DNA from 2 places in the Shewanella sp. SM29 genome. Region 1 is predicted to be linked to the other one. Evidence: riboswitches for the same ligand, from Rfam matches in the RefSeq annotation. Region 1 holds a riboswitch; the other holds the start of a gene.
The links. Region 1 has a riboswitch for lysine ahead of lysC (lysine-sensitive aspartokinase 3). Riboswitches for the same ligand answer to the same signal wherever they lie in the genome.
Positions count from the first base shown of each region.

Region 2: another riboswitch for lysine. It lies ahead of L5L77_RS05480 (Na+/H+ antiporter NhaC family protein); the one in region 1 lies ahead of lysC (lysine-sensitive aspartokinase 3).

Region 1 covers NZ_JAKKRN010000004.1:223,921-240,051, reverse strand. Annotated here, with positions in the region: gene L5L77_RS04595 (hydrolase) at 167-709, shown strand; gene nrfA (ammonia-forming nitrite reductase cytochrome c552 subunit) at 865-2,268, opposite strand; gene narQ (nitrate/nitrite two-component system sensor histidine kinase NarQ) at 2,494-4,329, shown strand; gene L5L77_RS04580 (response regulator) at 4,322-4,951, shown strand; gene L5L77_RS04575 (YacL family protein) at 5,043-5,417, opposite strand; gene L5L77_RS04570 (zinc transporter ZntB) at 5,614-6,579, shown strand; gene L5L77_RS04565 (succinylglutamate desuccinylase/aspartoacylase family protein) at 6,674-7,807, opposite strand; gene lysC (lysine-sensitive aspartokinase 3) at 7,809-9,164, opposite strand; lysine riboswitch at 9,315-9,489, opposite strand; gene L5L77_RS04555 (DUF3293 domain-containing protein) at 9,590-10,024, opposite strand; gene arcA (two-component system response regulator ArcA) at 10,613-11,329, shown strand; gene L5L77_RS04545 (S9 family peptidase) at 11,425-13,737, opposite strand; gene L5L77_RS04540 (class 1 fructose-bisphosphatase) at 14,004-15,002, shown strand; gene L5L77_RS04535 (NERD domain-containing protein) at 15,401-16,131, shown strand, end outside.
Region 2 covers NZ_JAKKRN010000005.1:168,108-184,238, reverse strand. Annotated here, with positions in the region: gene L5L77_RS05490 (multiheme c-type cytochrome) at 1-395, shown strand, start outside; gene L5L77_RS05485 (M3 family metallopeptidase) at 600-2,750, shown strand; gene L5L77_RS05480 (Na+/H+ antiporter NhaC family protein) at 2,895-4,463, opposite strand; lysine riboswitch at 4,543-4,739, opposite strand; gene L5L77_RS05475 (electron transfer flavoprotein subunit alpha/FixB family protein) at 4,835-5,761, opposite strand; gene L5L77_RS05470 (electron transfer flavoprotein subunit beta/FixA family protein) at 5,762-6,511, opposite strand; gene L5L77_RS05465 (H-NS family nucleoid-associated regulatory protein) at 6,822-7,214, shown strand; gene L5L77_RS05460 (amidohydrolase family protein) at 7,430-10,519, shown strand; gene L5L77_RS05455 (amidohydrolase family protein) at 10,519-11,865, shown strand; gene rcsF (Rcs stress response system protein RcsF) at 11,944-12,324, shown strand; gene tsaA (tRNA (N6-threonylcarbamoyladenosine(37)-N6)-methyltransferase TrmO) at 12,518-13,252, shown strand; gene L5L77_RS05440 (acyltransferase) at 13,253-13,882, shown strand; gene L5L77_RS05435 (hypothetical protein) at 13,910-14,125, shown strand; gene L5L77_RS05430 (proline--tRNA ligase) at 14,187-15,902, shown strand; gene L5L77_RS05425 (helix-turn-helix domain-containing protein) at 16,043-16,131, opposite strand, start outside.

The sequences.
Region 1 (16,131 bases):
TTAAGTGCGGCAGCTATTCGACCTTAGGCCTATTGGTAACAAGGTTAAATTAGGGTCTACTGGGGGAAGCGTAAATCGAGATGAAATCTGAGCATCACAACACAAGCTCTTAGACAAAAGCGAAGATCATCACTAAGACAATCATCAAGCGCAGAAGGAAGGCCCGATGTTAAAACCAGAAGAATGTGTTCTCGTTATCGTCGATGTGCAAGGAAAACTTGCACAAATCATGGATAACAGTGACAAGCTGCATCAACAACTACAGACCTTAATCCAAGGCGCACAATTATTTGAAATTCCCATACTGTGGTTAGAACAGCTACCCGATAAACTCGGAGCAACTAGCCCTGAGCTGCAAACCTTACTTGCGAAAACCAGCTCACCCATTGCCAAGCAGCATTTTAGCGGCTGGCACTGTGACGCGTTTGCAAAGGCATTAACTAAGACGAATCGCAAACACGTCATACTCGCGGGTATTGAAACCCATGTGTGTGTTTACCAAACCTGTTGTGACCTTATCGAGCAGCAATATTCGGTGCATTTAGTCGCCGATTGCGTATCGTCACGCAGTACTGAGAATAAACAACTCGGGATCCAAATGATGACGGCCAGGGGCGCCCTATTAACTAACGTAGAATCGTTATTATTTGAATTACAACATCAAGCCCAAGGCGAGCGGTTTAGGGCGTTATTAAAACTGATCAAATAGCGACTTAGCCCGTGGTATTTCTTCAGCCAGCATGACCAACGCCTGACATTACTCGATATTTTTTTCCATAAAAAAGCCCCCGCTGAGTCAGCGAGGGCTTTTATTTACATGAGGGGTTAGCTCATATTGAAAACTCAACCGCGATTGATTAAAACCTACTTATAAGTGGCTTCGCGTTTTTTCGCTTCTTCATCCCACTTAGGTAACATGTCTTTCTTAAATGCTTCTTTCTCAGCATTCATCTTTTTCATGTCCATACCTAAGGCTGCTTGTGCTTTAGCTTTAGTAGAGATATCAGGAATCGCAACAGGATCTGTGATGCCTTTTTTACCGAGTAATTGCGCTAACTTCACACGAGCATCAGCAGCTTTACTTACCGAAGTTCCCAGAATACGCAATGCTTCATCCGGTGCGTGAGCTGCAACACCATGGGAAGCAATCGCTAAATCCCAACGCCATTGTGAGTGGCGGATATCTGTCAGTATGGGTTTCATTTCTTCTTCAGTTGCGCCAGCTTTCCACGCAGCCTCTGCTTCAAAGTGTGCTTTGACTAATTGCTCTTCCGCTTTCAACTTCATTTCTTTGACTTTGGCTTTACGCTCATTAGTCACGCCAACCAAAAACTCTTTAGTCTGGCTATGGCAAGTTGCACAGGTTTCTTCAAAACGGTCGAATGGATTGCCCACTTTATGATCGGTAAACTTCTTACCTTCAGCACTGGTCACTTTTGGCATGTGACAGTCAACGCAACTCACATTATTCATGCCATGAATACCCATTTTCCAGGTTTCATACTCTGGATGCTGGGCTTTTAACATTGGTGTCTTAGAAAGGGCGTGTGTCCAATCAGAAAATTGGATTGAGTCATAGTAGACTTCCATTTTTTCAACTGTTGTACCCATATCCCAAGGGAATTTAACAAAATTCTTTTTGTCGTCAGTTTTCTCAAAATAATACTCAACGTGGCACTGAGCACATACCATTGATTCTTTATCTTGTTTAGACGCTTTGCTGAAAGGTGTACCTATAGCTTCAAAAGCACGGTCTGCATAAGGGCGTGAAATACGTAACTTTGGAGAGCTTTTTTCATGGCAATCACCACAACCAATGGTATTTGTCACTTCAGGGCCACCCTTTGACCACTTACCTTTGAAGTAACCATCTTCGCCTTGCTCTTCAATCAAGCGAGGTACGTCAGGGCTCTTACAGCTCCAACATGCCATCGGCATAGGACCATCTTCCGCATTAGCGGGTGCACCTGTACGTAGCGTGTTACGCACGTCAGTTACCGCATACATGTGGCCGCGTGGTGCATTATAATCTTTAGCAAAACCATAACCCGCCCATAAGATCACCATATTAGGATCTTGTGCAAGTGCATCCACTAGTTCTTCACTTTTAGCGGTATCATGCCAGCTACTGTATTGATTCTTAAATTTATCTTTATAAACTTCGTTGCGAGGCTCTGTTTTATCACTCGCCATTGCGCCCGCTGCCATGAAGCTGGCGGCAACCAGTGCACTCAGTGCAAAGGACTTACCTGTCATCTTCTTCATCATCTCATCTCCGTGTTGCATTATTGTTGTAAATCACGACATCTCCATGGTCAAACTTAGTGATTTAACCCTGCTAAAAATATACCTCTTAGGGGGTATCTAGGTTGAAGTTTGCGCTAGATCAAAATGTAAAGGTGTTGTTGTTCACATTTCTATACTTTTGTTAATGTATTACATTATTTTCTAATGTAAAAACCACTGCAAAGTGCCATAACAGCGGCCATCAAAATGAACAGCGGATTAATGAAACGAGGTAGTCTAACCTCAAAAATCTTAGGATTAATGTTAGTACTTATTCTGCTCTCTAGTAGTTTATCGACTTTTGCTATCATCAATTTGTCCTACAGCTTAGGCGACGCCAAGGCGATTAATGCCTCAGGGTCGCTGAGGATGCAAAGCTATCGGTTAATGTTTTACGCCAACTCAGGCAGTGATGCTGCGCAGAATAAAATTACCGAATTCGAAAATACGCTCTATTCCGACACATTAAAGCCCTCGGAAAGTTGGTTTAGTCCGCCAGAAATTGCTGCTCAATATCAGCTTGTCATCGATAAATGGCTGGTGATGAAACACTACATAGAACAAGAAAACTCCCGCGATTATGTCGCCTCACTGAAGGACTTTGTTGATACCATAGATTTACTGGTGCTTGAGATGGAGCACTACGCCGCCTTTAAACTCAGGCTCCTTGCCGCCAGCCAAATATTAGGCTTAGGCGTCATGCTCATTATCGCTTTTGTGGCCGTGCGTTTTACAAAGAAGAAAGTGGTGATCCCGCTGCAAAAATTAATGGAATCGGCCAACACGATTTCTAAGGGTAATTTTGAAATTGAAATGCCCGAGACCGAATACATTGAACTCACAGCGCTGACCCATGCCCTACAAAAAACAGCTAAGGAACTCGCGACGCTTTATGGCAACTTAGAATCGCAGGTAGCAGAAAAAACCTTAGCGCTGACAAGGGCCAACAACGAGCTGGCATTCTTATATGATAACCTACTGACATTAAACGCAAATAAACTCGATTACAAGGCTCTCAAGGCGGCGCTGAATCAGTTAAAAGGCTATGAATCACTCGACTACCTAAGACTCATCATTCAATACCCAGAGCAAGAGCTTGAAGTGATTGAGGCCGATGGTGGCTGGCCAGATATGACTCAAGAGAGCACCCGTTTCCCACTGCAATTTGAGCAGGCTAATTTAGGCTATTTAGAGTTAATTGCCGACCAAACACCCAATATCGCCTTGTTTAACAATTTCGCAATTATGTTGACGCGCTCAATCGTGATCCACAATGCCACAGAGCAAAGACAGCAACTGGCGCTAATGGAGGAACGTGGCGTAATTGCCCGAGAGCTGCACGACTCTTTAGGTCAAGTGCTATCTTTCCTAAAAATCCAAATTAGCTTATTACGCAAAAACTTAGATTGCAGTTGCCGCAGTCCAATCGTTGAGGCGCAGCTAACCGAAATCAACGAAGGTGTAAGCACTGCCTACGTGCAGCTCAGGGAGTTACTATCCACCTTTAGGCTCACAATTAAAGAACCCGATCTAAAAAGTGCTTTAGAGGCTATGCTTGAGCAACTCAGGACAAAGACGAATATAAAGATAACCTTAGACTATAAACTTGCGCCACAATGGCTAGAGGCAAAGCAACACATCCACATACTGCAGATCACGCGAGAAGCGACGTTAAACGCCATCAAACACGCCGAGGCCAACCTCATTAACATCCATTGCTATAAGGATGACGAGGGTATGGTCAATATTGATGTTTGTGATAACGGCATAGGTATTGGACATTTAAAAGAACGAGATCAACATTTTGGCATAGGTATAATGCATGAACGAGCCAGTAAACTTTCAGGTAAAGTCGTGTTCAGCGACAATGATTTAAAGAGATTTAAACCTGCTATGGCAACCACGACTGAGCAAGGATGCAATGCACAAGACGACGCACTCAAACCTAACAGCCCACTAAACCTTGTGCAGCACAGCAAAGGGTCAAGTGGCACTAGAGTGACGCTTATTTTCCCATCTCAACAGGAGCCTTCAAATGGGTAAACCTTATTCCGTACTGGTGGTCGATGACCATCCCCTCTTGCGCAAAGGCATCTGCCAGCTCATCGCTTCAGATCCTGACTTCAGCCTATTTGGCGAAGCCGGTAGTGGTTTAGACGCATTAACCGCAGTGGTCACCGATGAACCCGACATCATATTGCTCGATCTGAATATGAAAGGCATGACAGGCCTAGATACCCTCAACGCCATGCGCCAAGAAGGTGTTACCTCACGCATAGTAATTCTCACCGTTTCCGATGCAAAACAGGATGTTATCCGTTTACTTCGCGCTGGAGCCGACGGCTATTTGCTTAAAGATACTGAGCCAGATTTGCTGCTCGAAAAACTCAAAAATGCTATGCTTGGCCACAGGGTGATCAGCGATGAAGTCGAGGAATATCTTTACGAACTTAAAAATGCGACCGATGAACAAGAATGGATTTCAAGCCTGACCCCAAGGGAGTTGCAAATTCTACAGCAACTGGCGGAAGGCTTAAGTAATCGCATGATTTCAGAGCATTTACACATTAGTGAAGGCACAGTTAAAGTGCACGTAAAAAACCTACTGCGTAAAGCCAATGCGAAATCGAGAACCGAAATGGCGGTGCGCTATCTGAATCATTAAAGATACAAAAATGAGCTTGGTATCGCGCAAACAATAAAGGCAATCCCATGATTGCCTTTATGTTTTTATCAAATAGAGATTAAATAAATGATTACAGACCTTTCTCGATAAATGTCTGCCAACTCAATAGCGCCTGCTCAAAATCCTCAAGGCCACAATAAGCTTCTGACTCAGCATCATAGAGTGACATAGCCTCTTCTAATTCATATTCTTGCTCAAAGCCTAAGGTATTGGCAAAGACTCGCGCCTGTTCACGCTCTAACTCTAAGGTAAAATCATTACCAACAAGACGCCATGAACCTCGTTTATCGGCTTGAATTTCTTTTATCACACCCAACACTTGCTGAATTTTAGCTAACTCAGTCCCTAATTCTTCCGTAAACCATTGCCCAAGCACTTCATGATCCATGCTAAAGCTAGCCAAAAAAGTGCCAGTTAAACTGTTACGCCGAAATTCGTATTCCATTTTATTGTCTCTTTGATCTAAGCCTACTAATGCTAATTTTAACCTATCCTTGGCTAAGTTGCTTGCATCACTCAGCACATCAAATTTATGTCAATTAACGTTTACCTCATGTCGTTAAGCATAAGTACTGACTTCATTTTCATGACAAAATCAGTTAGTTTGTTTGGATGATTTTGAAAGTTAAATGGAATGCGATATGCACGAAGGGTTTATCTACAGTTTAGTGCTAAGCGGCGCCCAAGCGGGTTCCACCTTGAGCCTAGAACAGATCGAAAAATGGGATCCTCAGGATGGCCTACTCTGGTTACACCTTCGCTATCGCAATAAAAAGGCACGCCACTGGATACTCAATAGCGGTCTGCCTAAGGTCGAAAGTGATGCCCTACTCGCCCAAGACACTCGTCCCCGTGCAGTGATAACAGGTGAAGGCATATTACTCGCGTTACGCGGCGTCAACCTCAACCCCAATTCAGCTCCAGAAGACATGGTGGCCGTGCGTATCTATGCCGATAAACAGCGGATCATATCCACCTGCGATCGCGAGTTACAGTCGGTCAAAGATGTCGCCGAGCTGATCCTTGAGGGAAATGGGCCTACAACTACGGGGGACTTTATCGTCGCAATCTGCGAACGACTGACCAATCGTAAAGTCGAGTTTATTGATAAATTAGAAGAACAACTCTCTGATTTAGAAGAACTAGTCGTCTCAGGCAATGTGAAAGACTTACGTACCGATATCGCCGAACTGCGCCGTCAAACTGTGGCCATTCGCCGCTATTTAGCCCCACAGCGCGAAGCATTCTCGAAAATGATTTCTGAGCAATTTAGCCTATTTAAAGATACTGAGCGACTCAAGCTGAGGGAAACAAACGATAAACTTATCCGCACCATTGAAGATCTCGATGCCCTGCGCGATAGGGCCAATGTGACTCAAGAAGAATTACTCAGTCAGCAGTCGGAGCAACTCAACAAACGCTTATATTTCTTATCCTTAGTGTCAGCAATCTTCTTACCGCTAGGCTTTTTAACAGGCTTACTTGGGGTCAATATTGGCGGGATACCGGGCGCGGACAACACTTGGGCCTTCGCCACCTTCTGCGGCATATTAATCTCACTCGTCGCCCTGCAAATGGCACTGTTTTATCGATTCAAGTGGTTATAGCCACCTTAAAACAACGCCAATCGATTAGGATTGGCGTTGTTTTCTCTCAGTCCCATAAGCTAATTGTTATGGGCTAATGCTTACGAGCTAATTTTTATAATTTAGGCTGGAATGTCGGCAACTCAAAAACATGAGTCATGACTTTATAAAGCTCTGTTCCTTGGTGCACAGACGCCGAAGCAAAGTGCAAAATAGGCACACAGTCCTGGGGCAAACAGACCGTCTTTAGCTCATCTGCCGTACCGTATAAATCCATACGCAGTAAATTGACTAAGGGCTGCCCCGCAGCCAGTGGCTCACCCACAGGTGCGAGATATTCCACTAGTCCTGAACTTGGCGCGTGATACTTTTTATAGTCTTTAAGGTAACAACCAAAGCGCGACATTTTAGCAGGCGCAACGGTTTCAGCTATTACGCCTCTGTGGCTTAAATACGCCAAAATCCCTTGAGCATCAACCAACGCATCCTCAAGACAGACACGCTCTTGACTCGCCAATTCTAAGGTTAACGCCGACACAGCAACGGCTAGATCGCGCCCCTGTGCTTTTGCAAAATCACTCAATTGCCACCAAGGACAAAACGCCGCCTCATCCATGGCGCCACCAAAGGCATTGGGGATAATGAGCGTATAAGGGATCGACAAAAACTGCGCAGCAGCTAAGTCATATTCAGGACAATACAAGTGCTTACAAGACTTAGGACCTGTGTGCAGATCGAGCACTATATCCGCGCCATGGGCCATAATCTGCAGATTAACCGCGAGCCTATGGCCAGTAGTAATGCCCCATTCATGACGCAATTTTTGCTGACAAGCTTCAACCAAAGTACTGCGATAGGCTTGGATCAGCTCGCTATCACTCAGCTTGGCATGTTCCCCATACCAAGTCGGTAAATCGATAGCATGATTCAAATACTCACGATTCCAATTCGCGCCCGTAATAGGATCAAATCGGCCAAGGGTAAACTCACCACTTTTTTGGTTGATCCCGAGTGGATTGGCCAATGGCACTAAGGTGATTTCGCCGCGGATGTCACAGTGTTCAAGCTGCTTCATCAACTGATAAATCACCGCATTCCCTTGTACTTCAGCACCGTGGACATTGGCTTGAATATACACTTTGGGGCCAGTCGCCTTATCGTCACTCGGCTTGAAATGGTAGATAGGCAAAGTGAGTGCTTGCCCTGCGGCAAGCTCCCCGATTTGCAGAGACGATGTTGTCGGCAACATACTAAACGCCTTCGAACAGATTTTGATGCAGCGATTTAACCACTTGTGCCGCTTCCGCTTCGGCCACTAACACACACAGATTATGTGGGCTGGCACCTTGGCAAATCATCCGCACATTGTGTGGCTCTAACACTTCAAATACACGGCGACAGATACCCGGTGTCGTCGCAATACGATTACCGATAATCGCCACTAAGGCCAATCCATCTTCAACTCGCACACGACAATGCTGTGATAATTCTTGCAGCAATGCCTCACTCAACAGACCTTGTCCACTTGAATCTGAACCGGTTTTATCGAGGGTTAGAGACACATTCACTTCTGATGTGGTAATCAAATCCACACTGATCTTATGTCGCGCTAATGTCGCAAAGGTTTCCGCTAAAAAGCCCTGCGCATGCAACATTTGCAAGCTGTGAAGATTTAACAGGGTTTGATCGCGGCGCAAAGCCACAGCGCGGAATACGGGCGCATCTTCCACTTGATGACGGATCCAAGTTCCGCCCTTTTCAGGCTCTTTACTTGAACCCACAAACACTTGAATTTGCTGACGAACGGCAGGAAGAATAGTCGCTGGATGCAATACCTTGGCACCAAAGGTCGCCATCTCGGCGGCTTCATTGAAACTGATCTCGGCAATCGGAAAGGCATTGGGCGCCAAACGAGGATCCGTTGTATAAATCCCCGCGACATCGGTCCAAATCTCTACCGCTGAGGCGCGTAACGCTTCAGCTAACAGTGCAGCAGAATAATCACTACCGCCGCGACCTAACGTGGTCGTTTGACCCGATTCATCGGCACCGATAAAGCCTTGTGTCACAATCACTTGCTCCGCTAACAGTGGCTGTAGATAATCACGAGCTAAAGTCGCAATCTTTTCAACCTGAGGTTCAGCGCGGCCAAAGTGGCTGTCAGTACGTAATACTCGGCGCACATCGAAGGCACTTGAGTTGACACCTTTCTCGCGGATCACCGCCGAAAACAACGCCGAAGAACATTGCTCACCGAGGGACAACAACTCATCCATAGTCGCTTTGCTGCGTTGTGATGCGAGCGCTTCACTCAATACCGACATGCGACTCAATAATTTATCTAATGCGGCGGCCACATCGTTAGGACGACCGAGCTTATCTAAAATCGCATATTGAATTTGGGCAATTTGTTTTAATCGCTGTAATCGGCCATCGTCGTTGATCGATTCTTGGGTCAATTCCACTAACAGATTAGTCACGCCGCTCGAAGCGCTGACCACGACTAAACGACAATGAGGATTAGCTAACACTATGTCTGCACAGCGATTCATAGCGTTATAGTCGGCAACTGAGGTGCCACCAAATTTTGCGACAACGAGGGACATTAGCGCACCTCCGTGAAACACGTAGGGCAACAAATAAATGCAGATTGAATAAGATATTGATTAACTAACATGATCACACTCCGAACTGACTTCGTTCGAAGAGCCTGGTGCTCAATGATAACGCACCCCAAAAGAAGGGAAACAGCAATCGTCACCAGAAGCTCTCCACCAATTACAGGTGACAATCGTCAGGATTCAGCCTGAGCGACCGACATAAACATGCAGCAACCATATCTATGCCTCGGCGTTAATCTCCCTCATCAGTCATCGCTGGAGTTTGTGCTCCTCTGACCGACTACCTAGTTAACGCTCCTCTTCTGTTCCTTTCCTAGGAAAGGGACGAAAAAAGTAGCAATAAACCCCTAATGAAGTCAATGCTAATTTCATAACAAATGAACAATTTAAATAAAATCTTTTGAAAACAACTAAATGTTCAAATCGGGTAGCTCGTATACCAGCTGCACATAATCTCTAAATTTGCCTAAACACACTTCATCATGTCCATCCAAGGTGCAAGGCACTAAGCTCACATCCCCTTGTTCGACAACATAAATCGCATATTGATTAAATTTCTTACCCAATTGCAATGCCATCGTTCTATCGATAAACACGGCCCAACTTTTTTCCATGTGGGATAAATCCGGTGCTGCGCCCACTAAAGCACGATAAGGGCTACCGAGTAATTCAATTTCACGGAGAAGTTGGCGATCGAGTAAACGGTTTTGGCTAGGAGAGAGAAGCTTTGAAGCGGGATTATGAGCGGTAATAACAGCAAAGGAAAAATCACAGGATAATGCTTGAGTCAGCAAAAACAACGGCGCTTGGTAACATTGCCACAAATTTTGAGTCGTATTGTCCATTGGTAGTCTAGTCGAAAAATGAACCCAAGCTAGTGTAGCAGAGTGATTGTAAAATCCAAAGAGGCGTGAACTGGCTCACAGGAATAAGAAATACATTAGTTATACTAATCAATAGCTAAAGTAAATATCATGGTAAAAACCCCTGCTCACCTAAAATTTGTTAACATTTCATTTGTTAACAAATGACTAAAACGAGTACAATGTACGTACTGGTGAGTTGAAACAGATTGAGCAAGATGCTTATCGTTCAATACAGTTTGTTACATATATCGCTTAAAGTAACGTGAACTGACCGGGCATCTGTTTAAAATCTGTTCTACATTTGATTTGTCTTTTAAACATTTAAAAAAAACAATAGTTAAGGAACTTATTCTAACTATTGCTTATCGAAGTTGGTACTGATTACGTTTTCTCGTATTACACTTAAACGTGCACTTAATCTACATCAAGATATAGATGTCACCGTAAAGATTTTCCTTTTGAGCACAAAGCAGTTCAAGGAAGTATCAACGCTTTTATGAATATAAGAGCCCGAAGTAAGTTGCTCTTATTGGTTAGTATAAACTGATTAAAATTTAGGTAAATAATATGCAAAATCCGCACATTCTGATCGTTGAAGATGAAGCCGTTACCCGTAACACGCTGAGAAGTATTTTCGAGGCAGAAGGGTATGTGGTAACTGAGGCCAATGATGGCGCAGAAATGCATAAGGCTATGCAGGAAAACAAAATTAACTTGGTCGTTATGGACATTAACTTGCCAGGTAAGAATGGTCTATTGTTGGCACGTGAACTACGTGAAATCAACAACATCGGTCTTATCTTCCTGACAGGTCGTGACAACGAAGTCGACAAAATTCTTGGACTTGAAATTGGCGCGGACGATTATATTACCAAGCCGTTCAACCCACGTGAATTAACGATTCGTGCTCGTAACCTTCTGACTCGTGTCAACAGCGCTGGCGCTGAAGTCGAAGAAAAGAGCTCAGTAGAATACTACCGCTTCAATGATTGGAGCTTAGAGATCAACAGCCGTTCATTAGTGAGCCCACAGGGTGAATCTTACAAACTGCCACGTAGCGAGTTCCGCGCTATGCTGCACTTTGTTGAAAACCCAGGCAAAATTTTGACTCGTGCCGATCTACTGATGAAAATGACTGGCCGTGAACTTAAGCCACACGATCGTACCGTAGACGTGACTATCCGTCGTATCCGTAAGCATTTCGAAAGCTTGCCAGATACGCCAGAAATCATCGCAACTATTCACGGTGAAGGCTATCGTTTTTGCGGTAACTTAGAAGGCTAATAGCCCGCTAAGCAACCCGCATTAGAAACTGGATTGGTTTGATAAAAATCAATTCACAAAAAACCAGATCCTAGGATCTGGTTTTTTTATGCCTGCTATTTGGCGTTTTTCAACTGCCTATCGAGGAAATCTGCCAGTGAGCGATATAAGTGATTACGCACTTTCTCGCCACGCATCGAATGTTTAGATCCAGGATAATCGATCATCTGGAACAGTTTGCCCTCATCCTGCAACGCCTTATAAACCCGAGTGCTGTTTTCAAACAAGACGTTATCATCGGCCATGCCGTGATACATCAACAGACCCGATTGATAGTTTTTCACATAGGGAAACACGCTGCTGGCTTCATAACCCTTTTCATTCCCCTCGGGATGAGCTAAATAACGCTCAGTATAATGGGTGTCATATAAGCGCCAGTCGGTGACAGGAGCCCCCGAAATCGCGGCTTTAAAGTAATCGGGCGCCTTAAATAGACTCATCAAGGCCATGTAACCGCCGTAACTGTGGCCGTAAATTGCCACATTATCGGCATCGACAAATGGCAGACTGCGTAAATAGTCCACTCCCACTTTTTGATCCTTGACTTCAGCTTCACCCAAATGACGGTAAATCACTTGCTCAAACTTTGTGCCCCTGTGGGCGCTGCCGCGGTTATCCAACTGGAACACCACATAGCCTTGTTGCACCAGATACTGGGTAAAGTAGTCCTGCTCGCTCCAACTGTTGGTCACTAACTGTGCGTGCGGCCCACCGTAAACCCGCACGACGACAGGGTATTTCTTGCTCGCATCGAAGGGAACAGGTTTGAATAAACGGGTTTGCAACACTTGGCCATCTTCGGCTTTTAGTTCACCAAATTCAGGGATTTGCCACAGACCCGCATAGTCATATAAAGGATGGCCTTGCTTGACTTCATTTTGCTCAACCCAAGCCAGTTGTTGGCCCTTGTCACCGTGTAAACTGATCTGCGGTGGCTGAGATAAGCTATTGAAATAATCCAGATACACACTTTGATTGTCGGCAAACACAGGATCGTGCATGCCCGCTTGCTTGCTTACCCGCTCAACCTTGCCACCCGCTAAAGGCACGCGATAAAGTTGTTTCTCGATTGGCGTATCTTTGCGGCCAGTGAAATATACCCAACCAGCGGTTTCATCTATGTATTCCAACGCATCGACAGCCCACTCGCCCTGAGTCAATTGCGTTTTGAGTTTACCTTTTAAGTCAAACAGATACAGATGATTAAAACCATCACGCTCAGATGCCCAAATAAAGGCCGACTGCTGCTTTAAGAAGTGCAGATCGTTATTAAGGTTTACCCAAGCATCGCTGCGTTCTTTCACTAAGGTTTTTGGTTTAGTAAGCGCATCTAACGCCACCAGTTGCAAATCTAGCTTATGTTGATCGCGACTCTGCCACTGGAACGACAAATGTTTGCTATCGGGCAACCAATCGACCCGCGGCAGGTAAATATCTTTGCTCTTGTCTTCGTTGCTCTCTTCGCGCAGGGTCACCCAATTGATAGCCTTATCTTTTAACGTGACCACACCGAGGGCGATATCGACGTTGTTTTTGCCGGCATAGGGATAGCGCTGCTCAGTAAGTTTAATACCATCAGCATAGATTTCGTTACGGGTTACTTGCTCGACACCGGACTCATCAATACGGGTAAAGGCGATGGCCGATTCATCGGGCGCCCACCAATAACCTGTCATGCGATCCATTTCCTCCTGAGCGACAAACTCGGCCATGGCATTTTTAATAGCCCCGCCGCCATCGCTCGTCATAGCTTGGAGTTTTTTGGTCGCCAGATCTAACACATACAGATTTTGATCCCGCACGAAAGACACAAAATGCCCCTTGGGCGATAAGCGTGCATCTGTAGCAAACCCTTCGCCAATCGGCAATTGAGTCACGCTACTATCGGTAAGAGAAAAGTAATACAGATTACCAGCAGCCGGAATTAATAGCGCTTGGCTATCATCGGCCCAGAAGTACTCCATAATGCCTTCGCCATAAATACGTTGGCGCTCGCGGCGGGCTTTTTCTTCATCGGATAATTCATTGCTTGCCAACTTATCGGCATTGAGCAATAGGCTAGATTTGCCCGTCTTTACATCCATCTGCCAGAGATCATAAAAGTTTTGATTGTCTTTACGGCCAGTAAGATAGGTGACGCGCTGCCCATCGGGTGACAATTTTAAACCACGGGGACTAGTGCCTGCTAAGGCGGGCGAGGCATTCATTCGCTCAATCGTCAGTGGCAGTTTGCCGCCTTCCATTGCAAAAGCTGGGGGAATTGAAAACATAGCTGTCGAAATCATGGCCATTTGGCTCGCTATCAGTAGGGGAACGGCGCGCACCTTAAGTGAGCACGCAGGGAACCAAGTTAACCTATTTTTAATCATTATTATTCCTTGGGAGCATAATCGCCTAAGATGTCAGCGATTAAAAACAAGCCGACATTGTGCCAGAGGCAAACCCTAAATAGAAATAGCATGCAATATGCCGATACAAATTAGGCCCTTGCGCCAAGCTCAATCCAAATAATCCCAAAAAGCCCTAATATTCGCTAAAAGCATCAGCAACATCGCTGAAATTGTCGACTAACTGAGTTATCATTCGCGGCAAATAACGAAATTGACCTCATTGTTGAACCTCTAAAGGACATAACATGCAGACTCTGGCCCAGCACCTGACCTCACAGGCAGTGAACGACTCCCTCTCCCACCTAATTTTAACCTTAGCCGACACCTCAAAAGCCATTAGCCATGCCGTTCGCCACGGTGCGCTTGCAGGCGTGTTAGGCGCGACTGAGCAAGAAAACGTCCAAGGTGAAACCCAGAAAAAACTGGATATCATCACCAACGACATGCTCAAAGATGCCTTAAAAGCTGACGGTACAGTGCGCGGTTTAGCGTCGGAAGAAGAAGATCATGTGGTTGAAGTCAGCCGAAATGGTCAATATCTGGTATGTTTCGATCCACTTGATGGTTCATCTAATATCGATATCAACTCGTTAGTCGGCACCATTTTCTCCGTCCTGCCCGCCCCTGCTGGCGAGTTGACTGAAACCAGTTTTTTACAATCTGGCCGCGCACAATTAGCCGCAGGTTATGTACTTTATGGTCCATCAACCATGCTGGCATTAACCACAGGCCAAGGCGTGCAACTCTTTACTTTGCACCCCGAAACCAATGAGTTTTTACTGACTAACGCCGCCATGAGTATTAGCGCAGACACCGCCGAATTTGCCATTAACATGTCGAACCAACGTTTTTGGGAAGCGCCAATGCAAACCTATATTGCCGATTTACTGCTCGGTAAAATTGGCCCACGCGAAAAGTCATTCAACATGCGCTGGATTGCGGCCATGGTCGGCGATGTACACCGCGTGCTATCTCGCGGTGGTATTTTCACTTACCCAACCGACAATAAAGATCCGAAAAAGCCTTACAAACTGCGCTTGATGTACGAAGCCAACCCAATGGCTTTCTTAGTCGAACAAGCTGGCGGCAAAGCCTCAACGGGTTATGAAACCATTTTAGATATTCAACCAACTCAAATTCACCAACGTGTTGCCGTCATCCTAGGCAGCAGCAACGAAGTCGACGCTTGCCTGAGCTATCACGGTATTGATTACAGCGAAGAGCCAAACATAGAAGAAGCGTAATCTCTTTCTAGCTGATTTATAGAGTAAAAAGCCACTGATTTCAGTGGCTTTTTACTTGGCTTATTGTTTCAAGCATCGAAAACAAATTCACATTGCTACTCCAGTGACACGCCATTAACTCATCCCTGAGGGCTCGACGACGGCATCCCTGCCGTCAACGGTCACTTTCATACCAATGTAAATTAGTTAGTATGGGTGGCACAATTTAACTTGGCATCCATGCCACGAACGGTCATTTACATGACAGAGCTTAATCCAGTTAAGCCCTACGTATATCTAATAGCCAGTAATGCCTGCCCCAGCGTTCACGCCTAACTATTTTTATCTTTATCTTTGAACGGCAAAGTAGGTATTATGAGGCTGATTATTATCAAGTTATGAATGGATGCTGTTGATAAATGATTCTAAAAACCAAATCACTTCAAAATACCCAAACACCACAAACGATTGCGGGTCAAAAACAAGAACAGGATGTTGCCTTCTATTTACGCCGCGCCTTCAAAGATCATCCAGAAGTGTTGGTCATCAATGATTTTCGATTCACCTTTAATGACGAAACCGCGCAAATTGATCACTTAATCATTTACCCCTATGGCTTTGTTTTAATTGAATCTAAAAGCATAAAAGGCCATGTAGAAGTCAACCAGCAGGGTGAATGGACTCGCAGTCACGGAAGTAAATGGTTTGGTATGCCGTCTCCTATCAAGCAAGTTGAACTACAACAAGCACTGCTTAAAGAAATGCTAAAACAGCATAGAAGTGAAATTCTAGGAAAATTACTTGGTCTAAGACAACAAAGTTTTAGTATGCGTTGCTGGAACCATGTGTGCGCGGTCTCAAGTGATGCGGTAATCAACAGAGATACTATACCAACGGCCATTTCTGAGTTGTTAGTTAAAACAGAGTTTTTAGTCGATAAACTTGAAAAAATCATGAATCTTAAAAGTAAGTTCATGCGCATTATAAATGTAAGCGACACCCGCCCCGACTTTAATCAACAAGAACTCAATTCCATTACCAATTTCTTAATCGATCGACATATAGAACCACATAAATCAACCAATGAAATAACGCTCTCGCAGACACAACAAATCAATGAGCCTGTTGCACACTTTGAAGTTAACAAAGC
Region 2 (16,131 bases), on a different contig from region 1:
TTGGTCCTATGGTACACAGCTGGCACTGGGGTAATGGCGCTAAAGTCGGTGAAGTTAAAGCTGATGGAACTCAAGCGCAAACCGCAAACGGTGCAGGCGCAATTGAAGCCTCTACTAGCTGTGTTGCCTGTCACGAAAAAGCGATTGATTTAGGCAAAGTGCCCAATCAATACATTCTTGAGCCAGGTAACAAAATGACCAGTCCTGTCACCGCTAACTGTTATGCCTGCCACACTAGCGATTCTGCTAAGGCGCATATGGCAAGCAACGGTGGTGAAATCAGCGTACTAAGTGTGGCTGATTGGTTTAAACAACCGACCTCTGAATCCTGTGCAGTATGTCATGACACAGGTAGAAGTTCTGGTATTGATAAATACCACAAGTTTACTCGCTAATTAATCATCTCATCATCGCGTGATTAAGAAGTAAGTAAAAAGCGGTACCTATTTTCCCTGCAAGGAAATAGCCAAAGGAGTCTCGCTAATGCGAGGCTCCTTTTTTACTTAGACATTACCCGATAACAAGCCATTTTCAGTCCTATTTAAGTTACTAACGTTACAGTCCTAAAAAAACAACAATTCAAAGGAAGTCACTCAATTATGCATAAAAGTTTTATTGCCATCGCCATCGGCGCCACTCTCACCGCCGGATTCATGGCAGGTTGCAGCAGCACAGAAACTAAAGCACCTAACGTTATCTCGGTACAAACCCAAAACCCGCTGTTCCAAGCCAGTAACCTGCAATATCAAGCCCCTGATTTTAGCCTCATCAAGAATGAGCACTTCGCGCCAGCCCTAGAGCAAGGCATGGCAGAGCAGTACCAAGAAATTCTCGCAATAGCCAATAATCCGGCAGCAGCAACCTTCGATAATACGATTGTGGCTATGGAGAAAAGCGGCGCCCTACTCAACCGTGCATCAAGCGTGTTTTATAATTTAGCAGGGTCAAACAGCAATCCAGAACTGCGTAAAATCCAAGGCGAAATGGCGCCCAAAATGGCGGCCCACTCAGATAATATCAACTTAAACCCAGCGCTATTTGCCCGTATCGAAGCCATCTATAACGACCGCACTAACTTAGGGTTAACCCCAGAAGCCGTACGTTTGGTTGAGGTATATCACCAACGCTTTATCATGGCTGGCGCTAAACTTACCGATGAACAAAAAGTTAAAATCCGCGCGTTAAATGAAGAACAATCAACACTAACGAATGAGTTCTCTCAGCGTTTATTACGCTTAACCAAAGAAATCGCCGTTGTGGTGGATTCAAAAAGTGAACTTGCTGGATTAACCGACGGTGAAATCACTTCAGCCGCGAACGATGCCAAGGCGGCAGGTCACGATGGCAAGTATCTGATTAACATCACCAACACCACTCGCCAACCTGTGTTGGCATCACTGGAAAACCGTGAGCTACGCCAGCGTATTTGGGAAGCCTCAGCGAACCGTGGCTTAACTGGTGAAAACGAAACTGCGTCACTCGTATCTCGTTTAGCGAAACTCAGAGCCGAGCGCGCAACACTATTAGGCTATGAAAACTGGGCAAGTTATCGATTAGCACCGCAAATGGCCAAAACACCCGAAGCGGTTTACAGCATGTTTGGCTCAATGGTGCCTGCGGTAGTTGCTAACACAGAGAAAGAAGCGGCCGACATTCAAGCCATGATCACTAAAACCGGTGGGCAATTTGAACTGGCACCGTGGGACTGGGAGTTTTACGCAGAAAAAGTCCGCCAAGAAAAATACGCTCTCGATGCCAATAGCATTCGCCCATACTTCGAATTTAACCGCGTGCTCGAAGACGGCGTATTCTACACACTCAAAGAACTCTATGGCGTCACCTTAAAACCACGCCCAGATTTACCGGTTTACCATCCCGATGTGAAAGCCTACGAAATGTTTGATGCCGATGGCTCAAGCATGGCCATTTTCTACGCCGACTATTTTGCCCGTGAAGGTAAACGTGGTGGCGCTTGGATGAGTTCGTTCGTCGGTCAATCCTTCCTCGAAGGCACTAAACCTGTGGTCGTCAACGTGATGAACATAAAGAAAGCGCCCGAAGGTCAACCCACATTCGTCAGCTATAACGAAGTCACCACTATGTTCCATGAAATGGGTCACGGCACCCACGGCATGTTCTCTAAAGTGACTTATCCAAGTCTGGCGGGCACCTCGGTTTCACGCGACTTTGTCGAATTCCCATCGACGTTTGAAGAAGATTGGGCAGCCCATCCAAAAGTGTTAGCGAACTACGCGAAACACTACGAAACGGGCAAACCCATTCCTGATGAACTGCTGCAAAAACTGCTGAAATCTGGCAGTTTCAACCAAGGCTTTGACACACTGGAATACATGGCCGCTGCATTAGTAGACATGGAATGGCATTCATTAAGCCCAGATACCCCGCTGCAAGATGTACCAACCTTTGAAGCCAATGCTTTGAAAAAGCACGGCTTAAACATTAGTGCCGTACCTCCGCGTTATAAGTCGACCTATTTTGCCCACGCCTTCCCCGGCGGTTACTCGGCAAGTTATTACGCTTATATGTGGAGTGAGATTTTAGCGGCGGATGCGTTTGCCTATGTACAAACCCAAGGCGGGCTCAATCGTGAAATCGGCATGAAGTACCGCAAAACGATCCGTGAAGTGGGTAATAGCATAGCGCCAATGGACGCCTACAAAAACTTCCGCGGACAAGAACCCACCACAGAAGGCTTACTTAAACGCCGCGGTCTAGATCAAGCACGCTAAGCTAAGAGTTGATAGCCTTAATGCGATAGGCTATAGATAAAGACAAACTCAGCCTTAACCAAAAAAATCAGCCAGCATAATGCTGGCTGATTTATTTTGACTTATTTGTCGTGAACGTTTGCAGTGAAAGGTTTCAATTAACGTCTAGCTAATTGCGCCTTTAGATTTGATTTTAAGTACGATAATACTGATCACAAATGCCACACTACAAGCCACTAAACCAGCGACAACAGACTCGGTAAATCCAAGTGCCACATAACCCACTAAGCTAATAAACGCCGCAATGAGTGCATAAGGTAGCTGAGTCACCACATGGTCGATGTGGTGGCAACTGGCGCCCGTAGACGACAAGATAGTCGTGTCGGAAATCGGCGAGCAATGATCGCCAAATACAGCACCCGCCAGCACAGAGGCAAGCATAGGCAACATCATGCCAGTGTGACTTCCCATCGCCATATCAGCAGCAATCGGCAACATGATCCCGAACGTACCCCAGCTAGTACCAGTTGAGAACGCGGTAATACCTGCTAGCACAAACATTAAGGCGGGTAAAAACGCGAACGGAATATTTCCTGTTGCTAAACTCGCCATAAACTTACCGGTTTCGAGTTGACCAATCACACCTGCGATTGTCCAAGCAAATAACAGGATGTAAATCGCCGGCAGCATAGAGCGAGCGCCCTGCACTATACCTTTGACTATCATCAATTTCTCAACGCCTTGCACTAAATTCAATATCAGCGAAACCGCTAGACCAATTAATGCACCAAAGAAAAGTGATGAACTGACATCGGTTTTCTCAAAAGCAGAAATAATATTAAATTCAATCCCTTCCGCCGCGAGTACTTGAGCGCCACTGTTAATCATAAAATAGAGGGTTGCAAATACCAACACGGTAATCGGCAGAAATAGACCTAAAATCTTACCGGTTTCGGCTTCAGGTAAATCCGCGTTAGCCCCAGGCGGTAATCCTTTAGACTCATCGTATAAATTACCACGTTGGGCATTGAGCTCATGCTCACGCATTGGCCCAACATCTAATCCCATAAAGACAACAAAAAGTAATAATAACAAGGAGAAGATTGCGTAAAAGTTCATTGGGATCATTTGAATAAAAATACTCAAATGACCCGTATCAGCAAAACCATGGGCAGTTAATATCCCGCCAATGAGTGCGATAATATAAGCGCCCCAGCTCGAAACTGGAGAAATAACGCACACAGGCGCCGCAGTAGAATCTAATAAATAAGCTAACTTAGCGCGGGAAACATAATAACGATCGGTAACAGGTCGAGCGACCGAACCAACAACTAAACTATTGAAATAATCATCAATAAAAACTACGCAACCTAAAAACATGGTCAATAGTTTAGCGTCACGTTTATTACGTATATGTAAACGAGCCCAATCGGCAAAAGCCCGCGCGCTGCCACTTACGGTAATTAACGCAGTAATCATTCCCAGTACAATTAAGAAACCGAGAATATATAAGTTCCACGAATTTAGACCTTTATCAGTCCAAAAAAGCCCTTTAACGCCATTAAATACAAACTCACCCGTTGCTAAAGGTGAAAATTGATTGAGCAATAAAGCACCAATTAAAATACCTAACCCCAAAGAAAGCAGTACACGGCGAGTCAAGATCGCCAACACGATAGCCACCGCAGGCGGCAACAAGGAAAGTGCCGAATCGGCATAATTCATAACAGTCATTGATTATTATCTTCGTTAAATACGAATGGAGGGCGACTGAACTGGTGGGAAAAGGCAATAGATACCCAAGGTCACCTGTCCTATCAGTAGCGCTCCATAGTAACTATTCCCAATATCCATATCGGAAAATACTATGGCAGTGCTGCACCTATTAGGTACAACCCCAGCAGTTGATCGTGATAAATCGAACCACTTCGGCACCAAATCCTTTCGCAATCGATCAACGGAATCACCCTACTGATCACTACTAATATTTGGCGCGCCTCTACTTCTAAGAACGCCCTTGCACGGGCGTGAGGCACATAAAAACATAAGCGGCTTAGCAGATGCTACCGCAAAGCCACTTAATGTGACCTAGATCACAGATAAAATCAACTGAGACTTGTAATCAGCTCAGGAACCGCCTCAAACAGATCAGCAACGAGTCCATAATCGGCAACTTGAAAAATCGGCGCTTCAGGATCTTTGTTGATTGCAACGATGACTTTAGCGTCTTTCATGCCGGCTAAATGTTGAATCGCGCCAGAAATACCGACGGCAATATACAAGTTTGGCGCAACGATTTTACCAGTTTGACCCACTTGTAAATCGTTAGGCACAAAACCTGCGTCAACTGCAGCGCGTGATGCGCCAACTGCTGCACCGAGCTTGTCAGCAAGTTGCTCTAACATGCCGAAGTTTTCACCACTGCCCATGCCTCGGCCACCAGATACAATAATGCCAGCATTGCCTAACTCTGGACGGGCAGATACAGTCAAGGATTGAGAAACAAACTGAGTTCTCGCTTCAAACACTTTATCGAGTGTCGTCACAGCCGCACTGTTACCTTCTGGCGCAGCGTCAAACGCACTGGCGCGCACTGTCATCACTTTAATAGCATCATGGCTTTGCACTGTCGCTAAGGCATTACCCGCATACACAGGGCGCACAAAGGTATCGGCATTGACGACGGTAATAACTTCTGAGATTTGCGCGACATCTAATAATGCCGCCACGCGCGGAAGCGTGTCCTTACCTAAACTTGAAGCCGAGGCCAGAATGTGACCATAGTTTGGCGCTAAGTCCACCAGCAATTTGGCAAAATTTTCCGCTAAATGCGCTTCATACACGCTGGCATCGGCAACGAGTACTTGGCTAACGCCTTGTAGTGCCTGTGCCGCTTGGACAACCGCGCCACATTGGTGACCCGCAACTAAGACATGTACTTCATCGCCTATGGCACGGGCGGCGGTAACAATTTTTGCCGTATCGAGTTTCAGTGCAGCATTATCATGTTCAGCTAATACTAAAATGGCCATTTAGATCACCTTCGCTTCATTTTTTAACTTTTCAACTAGCTCAGCTACCGACGCTACCATGATGCCCGCTTTACGTTCAGCTGGCGGAGTGACCTTCACAATCGTTTGGTGACTCTTTAACGTCACGCCTAAGTCTGCCACAGTAAATACTTCTAATGGCTTACGCTTGGCTTTCATTATGTTAGGCAGTGAAGCGTAACGGGGTTCGTTCAAACGTAGATCGGCGGTCACAACAGCAGGTAAAGGCAGTTTAAGAGTTTGCATGCCGCCGTCAATTTCACGGGTGACTTGTAATGTAATCGCTTCTAATTTGATTTCTGAAGCAAAGGTCGCCTGTGGCATATCCATTAACGCGGCAAACATTTGACCAGTTTGGTTATTATCACCATCGATGGATTGCTTACCAAAAATCACCAGATCTGCTTGTTCTTTGTCTTGTACCGCTTTGAGCAATTTGGCGATAGACACTGGCACGAGCTCTTCTTCAGTATCGATATGAATTGCACGATCTGCGCCTAATGCAAGCGCGGTACGCAGTTGTTCTTGCACGGCTTTATTACCAATACTGACAACAACCACTTCAGTAGCGCTACCCGCTTCTTTTAAACGAACCGCTTCTTCTACTGCGATTTCACAAAAAGGGTTCAACGCCATTTTTAGGTTTGCAGTGTCAACACTTGTATTGTCAGCTTTGACCCTGACCTTCACATTGGCATCAACAACGCGCTTAACGGGCACCAATACTTTCATAGGGTTTCCTTCCTACACTTTCATGTACATGGACAAAACATTGGTTAATACCAATGCAGGATAGAGCAACTTTACGTCCTGTTAACGTTAACGTCAACCAAAGTCAAACGCCTGTTTGTATTTTTTAATCCACTACAACGGCCACTTTTTTGGACACTTATTTGAGGGAATAAGAAAAGTTCAAAAAATAAATAATATTTAATTTCCTTAAAACGCATAATTTTATTTGATTCGAGCTATATTAGTTTCTATCATTTAGGTGTTGTTCACCATTATCCTGTATTAAAAATAGAGTGGGACGAAAATAGATATGAGCGAATTTTTAGAGATATTAACTCACGGCCGTCGTTTTAAAGCTGCAGTAAAAGAACTTAGCGTTGAAGAGTTACGTGATTTAGCCGACAAATTAGATAAAATTTTAGTAGAACGCGAGTCTATGGCTGAGGAAGAAGAACAAGCCATGGCAGCTCGTAATGCTAAGATTGAAGAAATCCGTCAACAAATGGAAGCCGTTGGTTTATCAATTGATGACTTAGGTGGCGTAGCTGTTAAAGCTGCTGCGAAGAAACGCGCTCCTCGTCCAGCCAAATACCAAATTGAAGTTGACGGTGAAATGGTTCAATGGACTGGCCAAGGCCGTATGCCTACCGTATTTAAGAACGAGATCAACAAAGGTCGTTCTATGGAAGATTTCTTAATCTAATCCAACCAAGTGTGATGGTGCTAATTGCCAACACAAGTTTGCATAAAAGCTCGCATTAGTTGCGAGCTTTTTTATATCCATCAATCATTTCAAACTTAAACGACAGCCGTTAATTCCGCACCTCACTCCCACTCAAATTACGTTACAATTCAGCCTTAGTATTTACATCTGCTTTCAGTTACTCTTTATTCACCCTCACTCGATTGAATAAAATAATGCAGATAAACAATAAGATAATGATATGCTGCAGCATAATCGCTAGCTTAGTATCACAAACAACATTTGCCCAGCTCAATACTGGAACAACATCCAGTAAACTCACTGCATTTACCCATGCTGAATTAATTATTGCACCGGGAAAGCGTTTAAGCGATGCCACTTTATTAATTGAAAATAATCGAATTAAAGCCATTATTGAGCACAACGACATTCCCGCTGGCGCATTTAGAATCGATTTGAGTGGTTATACAATTTATCCCGGATTTATCGATCCTTTTACCGATTATGGGATTGAGTTCGAATATCCCAAACTTAAGCTCACTCGCCCCGTCTATGATATAAAACGTATCGGTGGTAATGCGGGAAATGGTGCAATTCATTCTGAAAAAGAATGGTTTAATTACGTTTACCCCAATAAAGAACGCGCAAAAGAGTGGATTAATAATGGTTTCACCAGTGTGCAAAGTAGCAAACTCGACGGTATCTTCCGTGGGACGGGTGTCAGCCTTTCATTAGCGGACAAAACGGCTAATGAAGTGATTTATCGCGCCCGCAGTCAACCTTTTATGGCATTTGATAAAGGTTCGTCTGAACAAGATTATCCCTCATCCTTAATGGGCAGCATTGCACTTATTAGGCAAACCTTTGCCGATGCAAATTGGTATAACCAAAATAAAAACAAACCTGCCAATGGCGCAATAAACAATCAAGTCGAATTTAATATCGCCTTTGAGCGTTTAGATAATTTAGCCGATAAGCAAATTATCTTTGAAACCAAAAATCTCAACGACCAATTACGTGCAGCCCATTTACTCAAAGAACATAAACTGCCAGCCAACCTACTTGGTAATGGTCAAGAATACTCACGCATCAATGAGTTAAAGGCGCTGAACTATCCGTTGATCTTGCCTTTAAACTATCCGCAGGCACCCGATGTCGGCACAGATGATGCTGATCGTGAAGTATCACTGGCGGATTTAAGACAGTGGGAACGTGCACCAACCAATCCTGCAGCGGTAGCTAACGCAGGTATCCCCTTTGCGTTAACGCAGTTTGGGATTAAGACCGATGCCTTCTGGCCGCGCCTACGCCAAGCCATTGCCCAAGGTTTAAGTGAAGAAAACGCTCTCGCAGCACTCACCACCCAAGCCGCAGAGATGACAGGCACCGCCGACTTTACCGGTAAACTCGCGTCCGGTTATATGGCTGACTTTGTTATCACTAAAGGCAATATCTTTAAAGATGGCCAGATCTACAGTGTTTGGTTGCAAGGTCAGGAGCAAAGTCTGCGCTCACTTCCCCAAGCACGATTACTGGGAGATTACCAATTAAGCCTCAATAACCTCACGCTAGATTTATCGCTACATGATGAAAGTAAAAGTGATAAACCCAACATCCAAGGCAATTTAAGCAGTGGCGAACAAAGTATCTCACTCACTCAACTTAAGTTAGATGATAACGGAAGATTGAGCTTTACTGCCGATTTGAGCGCCGCAGGCATTAACGGCCTTAGCCGCTTTACGCTGTGGATGGCCGATGACGGCATTCAAGGTCGTATGGTCGATGCAAAAAGTCGCACTACAAATGTTGCCGGTGTCGCTTTAACTCAAACTGCAAAGCTCAAAAAAGCAGACCAAGCAAGCAATCATGCTCCCAAGAATGAAGCAAACACGAGCCTAGTGAGTCACCTCACCTTCCCTAACGTCGCTTACGGACTGAGAGAAGCCCCTAATGTTGAGAAGCTGCACATCAAAAATGCCACCCTGTGGACATCGGATAAGCAAGGCATTCTCGAACATGCTGATCTCTTGATGGCCAATGGCCGCATCGAGAAAATAGGCCAGCAATTAAGTACACCATCAGGTTATCAAGTCCTCGATGCAACAGGTAAACACCTCACCGCCGGCATAGTCGATGAACACTCGCATATCGCCATTAATGGCGGTACTAACGAAGGAACAGACGCAGTAACCTCTGAAGTACGCATTGGCGATATTATTAATCCCGACGATATTTCAATCTATCGCGCCTTAGCGGGCGGCGTCACCAGCGCGCAATTACTCCACGGTAGCGCCAACCCTATCGGTGGCCAATCACAACTGATCAAAATGAAATGGGGCGAGTCGGCCGAACAACTCAAATTTGTTAACGCGCCCGCCAGTATCAAATTTGCTTTAGGTGAAAACGTCAAACAGAGTAACTGGGGCGAGAAATTTGTTCAGCGCTTCCCCCAGACTCGCATGGGAGTAAAAGCCTTATTTGAAGAAACCTTCGACGCTGCTATCGCCTATGAAAAGGCGTTAAAAACCTATGATAATCTGCGCTCCAGCGATAAAAAGAAAACCATCGCCCCGCGTCCAAGTTATCGTCTGCAGGCGGTCGCCGAAGTATTAAACCAGCAACGCGACGTACATATTCATTCCTATGTACAGTCAGAAATCCTGATGTTTATCCGCTTGGCCGAGGCCTATCACTTTAAAGTACAAACCTTTACCCATGTGCTCGAAGGTTACAAAGTGGCGAGTGAACTGGCTGCCCATGGTGCTGGCGCATCGACCTTTGCCGATTGGTGGGCCTATAAGTTTGAGGTGTATGATGCGATTCCGCAAAACGCTTGTCTGATGCAAAACAAGGGGGTGACCACCAGCATTAACTCAGACGATTATGAAATGCAGCGCAGACTCAACCAAGAAGCGGCTAAGTCTATGATGTATTGCAATATGTCGAAGGAAGACGCTTGGAACATGGTTACTATCAATCCAGCCAAACAATTAAGAGTCGATGAGTTTGTGGGTTCACTCACCCCAGGCAAAATGGCCGATATCGTACTCTGGAACGCAGAGCCTCTGTCTATTTACGCCAAAGTGACGCAGGCATGGGTTGAAGGAAAACGCTATTTTGACCGCGACCAAGACCAAGTTGCCCAACAAGCTGTAGTGAACGAGCGCGCCGCACTTATCCAAAAAATTCTCAGCAGTGATGACCAAAGTAAAGCGGGTGAAAAAGTCACGCCACTCAACGAGCCACAGTGGCACTGCGACACTCACTATCAGGCATGGAGCCACGCTCATGAGGGAGCCAAATAATGCAACATTTATCTAAAACCGTTTTGTTTGTGGCGCTACTCGGCGCAATTTGCACCACGCAGGCCCCAGCGATGGCCAATGATATCGTACCTACGCCTAAACAAAGCCGCAGCTTACTGATTAAAAACGCCACTGTGCACACAGTCACTCAAGGCGTGCTCAGCAACACAGACGTCTTAATTGAAAATGGCAAGATCACGGCCGTTGGGCCTCAACTGACCAGCCAAATCAACAATGCAACCGCAGAAACCAGTGACACTCAAGTCGTCGATGCCAGCGGTAAACACTTGTATCCGGGCTTAATCGCCCTAGACACCAGCTTAGGCTTAGTCGAAATTGAAATGAGCCGCCCAACGGTTGATAACGCCGAGGTAGGTTATATCAATCCGCAGATCAGCACGGCCACAGCTTACAATGCGGATTCGGAGCTCATCCCGACCATACGTTACAACGGCATTACCCACGCACAAATCGTCCCGAGCGGTGATGGGTTAGCTGGACAATCGGTACTGGTGGATCTCGATGCATGGACGATTGAAGATGCGATGACACCAAGTGCTGGACAGTTCCATGTCTATTGGCCGCAAATCAAACGCATGCCAGAAGATGAAAAAGAGAAAGCCAAGGCCATCGAGAAAAATCAGCAGGCAATCGACAAGCTCAATATCGCCTTTGAAGATGGCTATCGCTATTTCTTAAGTGATAAGGCCAAGGGCAAAGATAACAACCAGGATGAAGACCAACAGTCCGCGACCAACAACCTGCGCTGGCAGGCTATGCTGCCGCTATACCAAGGCAAAGCGACACTGTTTGCCCATGCCGAAAGTGTTGGCCAAATTGAGCAAGTGATCGCCTTGACGAAAAAATACCAATTCAAACTGGTAATTGTCGGCGGATACGATGCATGGCGTTTGGACTCAAGCCTAAGGGAAGTTAAGGCTGGGGTCATTTACCCTCATACCTTGAGCCTGCCTAAACGTAAAGATGAGCCAGTCGATTTACCCTTTAAGATCCCATCTTTACTCGCCAATGCAGGTATTCCCTTCGCCCTTGGGTTCTCATCGGACTGGAATAGCCGTAACCTCCCCTACGCCGCAGGTTACAGCGCCGCCTATGGTTTAACGCCTGAACAAGCACTTAAGTCCATCACCTTAGATGCCGCAAAACTGTTAGGTGTGGAGGATTTAGGTGCGATAGCGGTGGGATACCAAGGCAGTGTCGTGCTGTCAGAGGGGGACATTCTCGACCCTATGACCAATAAAATTGAGGCAATCTGGATTGAAGGACGGCAGATAGATCTGAATAATCGCCATCAGCAGCTTTATCAAAAGTACCTTAAGCGGTAGAATTTACTCAGATAATAATATCGCATCGGCGCAGCCTACCAAGGCTGCGCAGTTTTCTCCTCAACCTCAGGTCAAACCATGAAAATTATCCTCTCAAGTGCATTAGTGCTCCTGCTCAGTGCCTGTGCAAGCGACTACAGTTTTAACAGTAATTTGGACAGTGAGGCGATTAATGACTATTTCAAGGCATCCGATGTCGTCCTTTATGAAGGTGATACCTTGCCTAAAGGTCATTATGAGTTAAAAGGATTGGTCGAAGGTGAGTCCTGTCAGGCCGATGCTAACGGTGCGCCTGCGTCACTTGCCGATGCCAGAACCGAAGCCCGTCGCAATGCGGCAGATAAAGGGGCTAACGGCATTATCATCAAGCAATGTGTCATATTTGAAGAAGCTGCCCAAGGTTGTATCAGCCGTGCATTATGCGTTGGTCAAGCAGTAAAAACGGCTACAACAGAGTAAGCCTCACGCATATTAAGCATACTGCTCGTGGCGTGATCCTATAGTGTTCTAAGATTGCCCCTATCAACCGCTTAATGACTAATCGTTTCATGACCTACGCTGCATAATTAGCGCTCAAAGATGGGCCTTAATGATGAGCTTAGAATGATGAACTTAGGCGGTTGTTATACTTACCCTTTAGGTAATTTTTTGCATGATATTTACCAACCAAATTATCGCAGTGGCAACATGCCGCACGCCCTATAAACAAAAATTTGGCATTCCAAGACAACCCGGACTTGTTGAAGCGCGCGGTTATGTCGAACTCGAACCCCATGTGAATCATATCGATGCGGTGCGTGGCATAGAGCAATATTCCCATCTCTGGTTACTGTTTTGCTTCCATGAGAATCTTGCCCAAGGTTGGAAAACCACAGTGCGCCCGCCGCGTTTAGGCGGCAATGAAAAACTCGGCGTGTTCGCCACTCGCTCCACTTTTCGCCCCAATGGTATAGGTCAGTCTGTAGTGAAATTGCACGGCGTAGTGCAGCGCAAGGGCAAAGTGTGCCTCGAAATTTCCGGTATGGATCTGCTCGATGGCACACCGATAATTGATATTAAGCCATACATTCCTTTCTCAGATTCGATTATCGATGCTGTAGGCGGCATTGCCCAAGACGCGCCTAAACTGATTTCAGTGGTGTATTCTGACCATGCCAAGACGCAGATTGAGCGTTACACCCTGCAGGAAACCTACACAGATTTAGCCGTACTTATCCGCGGTGTGCTCGGCCAAGATCCACGTCCCGCCTACAAAAAAGCCAAGGACGATCCTAAGTTATACCAAGTCGCCCTCTATGATTTAGATGTGTTCTGGCACATGGCGGTCGATGATAATGACCAAGAATACATCTTAGTATTAGAACTCAAACCGGGGAAATGTGGCTAAATGTCTGCGCCAACGCCTACATCAAAACCTGATTATCAAAGCCAGCATAAAAAGCGGCTCTCTTGGATGCCGTGGCTGTATTTTTCCTTAAAAGAGAAACATTTAATCTGGGCTAAACCTTGGCAAGACGATATTCAAGCAAAACTTTGTGCCCTCGAAACCATCAACATCGGCGAGCAATGCTTTATCGCCCCCGAGGCGCAGTTATTCGCCGAACCCAATCGTGATATCCGCATGGGTAATCGCTGCATGATCGCCGCCGACTGTTTCTTACATGGGCCTATCAGACTAGGGGACGAAGTGGCGATTAATCATGGTTGTTCCTTCGATGGCGGCAGGGTCGGGATTCAGATAGGCAATCAAACCCGCATCGCCAATAATGTCATCCTTTACGCCTTCAACCATGGCATGGCGCCAGATACCCCCATATATCAACAAGCTGCCAACTCCAAAGGCATTGTTATTGGCAAAGATGTGTGGATTGGCGCTCAGGCAGGCATAGTCGATGGTGTGACCATTGGCGATCACGCTGTGGTCGGCATGGGCAGCATAGTGACGAAAGATGTACCCGACTGGGCGATAGTGGCTGGCAACCCCGCCAAAGTGATTGGTGATAGACGAGATAAGTAAGCAATAAGGATTATCTTGATACTAGCAGTGACGAAGTCACGCTCTAGCAGCGCAGCGCTCTTCCTTGCGTTATCCGTTATCCGTTATCCGTTATCCGTTATCCGTTATCCGTTATCCGTTATCCGTTATCCGTTATCCGTTATCCGTTATCCGTTATCCGTTATCCGTTATCCGTTATCCGTTATCCAGCATCAAAAAATGCTATTTATCTCCCAGCTAGTTGAATTTAACCTAAATCCCTAGGTGACATCACCAAAGCAGGTGATAAAATGGCGACCATTCAACTCAAATTTGGACATCGGTAATGCGCGTCAGCAAGTACCTGCTATCAACACAGAAAGAAACTCCTGCCAACGCAGAAGTCATTAGTCATCAATTAATGTTACGTGCGGGCATGATCCGTCGTAATGCGTCGGGCCTTTACAGCTACCTCCCCACGGGCTTACGCGTATTGCGTAAAGTCGAAGCCATTGTTCGTGAAGAAATGAACAAAGCCGGTGCAATTGAAATTCTAATGCCTATGGTGCAACCGGCAGACTTGTGGGTAGAAACAGGTCGTTGGGAAAAGTTTGGTCCCGAGCTGTTACGCTTTAAAGATCGTCACAATCGCGACTTCGTATTGGGGCCAACCCACGAAGAAGTGATCACAGATCTCATTCGTAAAGAAGTCAGCTCATACAAGCAATTACCGCTGAACCTTTACCAAATTCAAACCAAATTCCGTGACGAAGTTCGTCCACGTTTTGGCATGATGCGCTCACGCGAATTCTTGATGAAAGACGCCTACTCTTTCCACCTTGACGTCGATACCATGAATGAAACCTATGAGGCTATGTACACAGCCTATAGCAACATTCTATCGCGCATGGGCTTAGCTTTCCGCCCAGTTTTAGCTGATACGGGTTCAATCGGTGGCAGCATGTCACACGAGTTCCATGTTCTAGCACAAAGCGGTGAAGATTTAATTGCTTACTCAACGGGCAGCGATTATGCCGCTAACATTGAGAAAGCCGAATCACCTATGCCAACTGAACCACGCGGCGCAGCCACTGAAGCATTGCGTTTAGTCGATACCCCAAATGCGAAGACCATTGCGGAATTAGTTGAGCAGTTTGGTTTGGATATCACTAAAACGGTCAAAACCTTGATCGTAGTCGGTGCAACCGAAGCCGCTCCGCTAGTGGCGTTAATCGTTCGTGGCGACCATGAACTCAACGAAGTCAAAGCCGACAAGTTAGACTTAGTCGCATCACCATTGGAAATGGCGCCAGAAGCCCTAATCCGTGACGCCATTGGCGCAGGTCCAGGTTCACTTGGTCCTATCGGTCTTAAAATCCCTATCGTTATCGATCACAGCGTTAGCGTAATGAGCGATTTTGCCGCCGGTGCTAACGTTGATGACCAACACTATTTTGGTATCAACTGGGAACGCGATCTGCCGACAGCGCAAGTTGCCGACATCCGTAACGTAGTCGAAGGCGAGCCAACACCTGATGGTTCAGGCACTTATGCTATGGCACGCGGTATCGAAGTGGGCCATATTTTCCAACTGGGCACTAACTACTCTAAATCGATGAACGCGACTGTACTTGACGAAAATGGCAAGTCACAGGTGCTACTGATGGGTTGTTACGGTGTCGGCGTGAGCCGTATTGTGGCAGCAGCCATCGAACAAAACTTCGATGACCGTGGCATCATTTGGCCAGAAGCGATTGCGCCATTTAGCGTGGGTATTCTGCCAATGAACATGCACAAGTCGCACCGCGTAACCGATATCGCCGAGCAGTTATACAAAGACTTAAATGAAGCGGGTATCGAAGTGTTATTGGATGATCGTAAAGAGCGTCCAGGTGTGATGTTCGCCGATATGGAACTGATTGGTATCCCACATACAGTGGTGATTGGCGATCGCAATATCGATGCTGGCGTATTTGAATACAAAAACCGCCGCACAGGTGAAAAACAAGATATTCCATTCGATCAACTGCTCGACTTCCTGAAAAACGCAGTTAAAGGCTAAGCCTCAACGCAAAATGTAGACAAGCTGAAGATCAAAAACGAAACGCACTTGAGCCCAGCTTAAGTGCGTTTTTTATTGGACTTTTTATTGACCTTCATCGTTCACATTGGCTCGCAACATGACTTTTTATATGCGGCTGTTTACCGCTGTATTTTGGGCAAGGTATTTTGCGCTAACAGGTACTGACTCGGAGCGACGCCCATCAACTGCCTAAACATATAACCAAAGG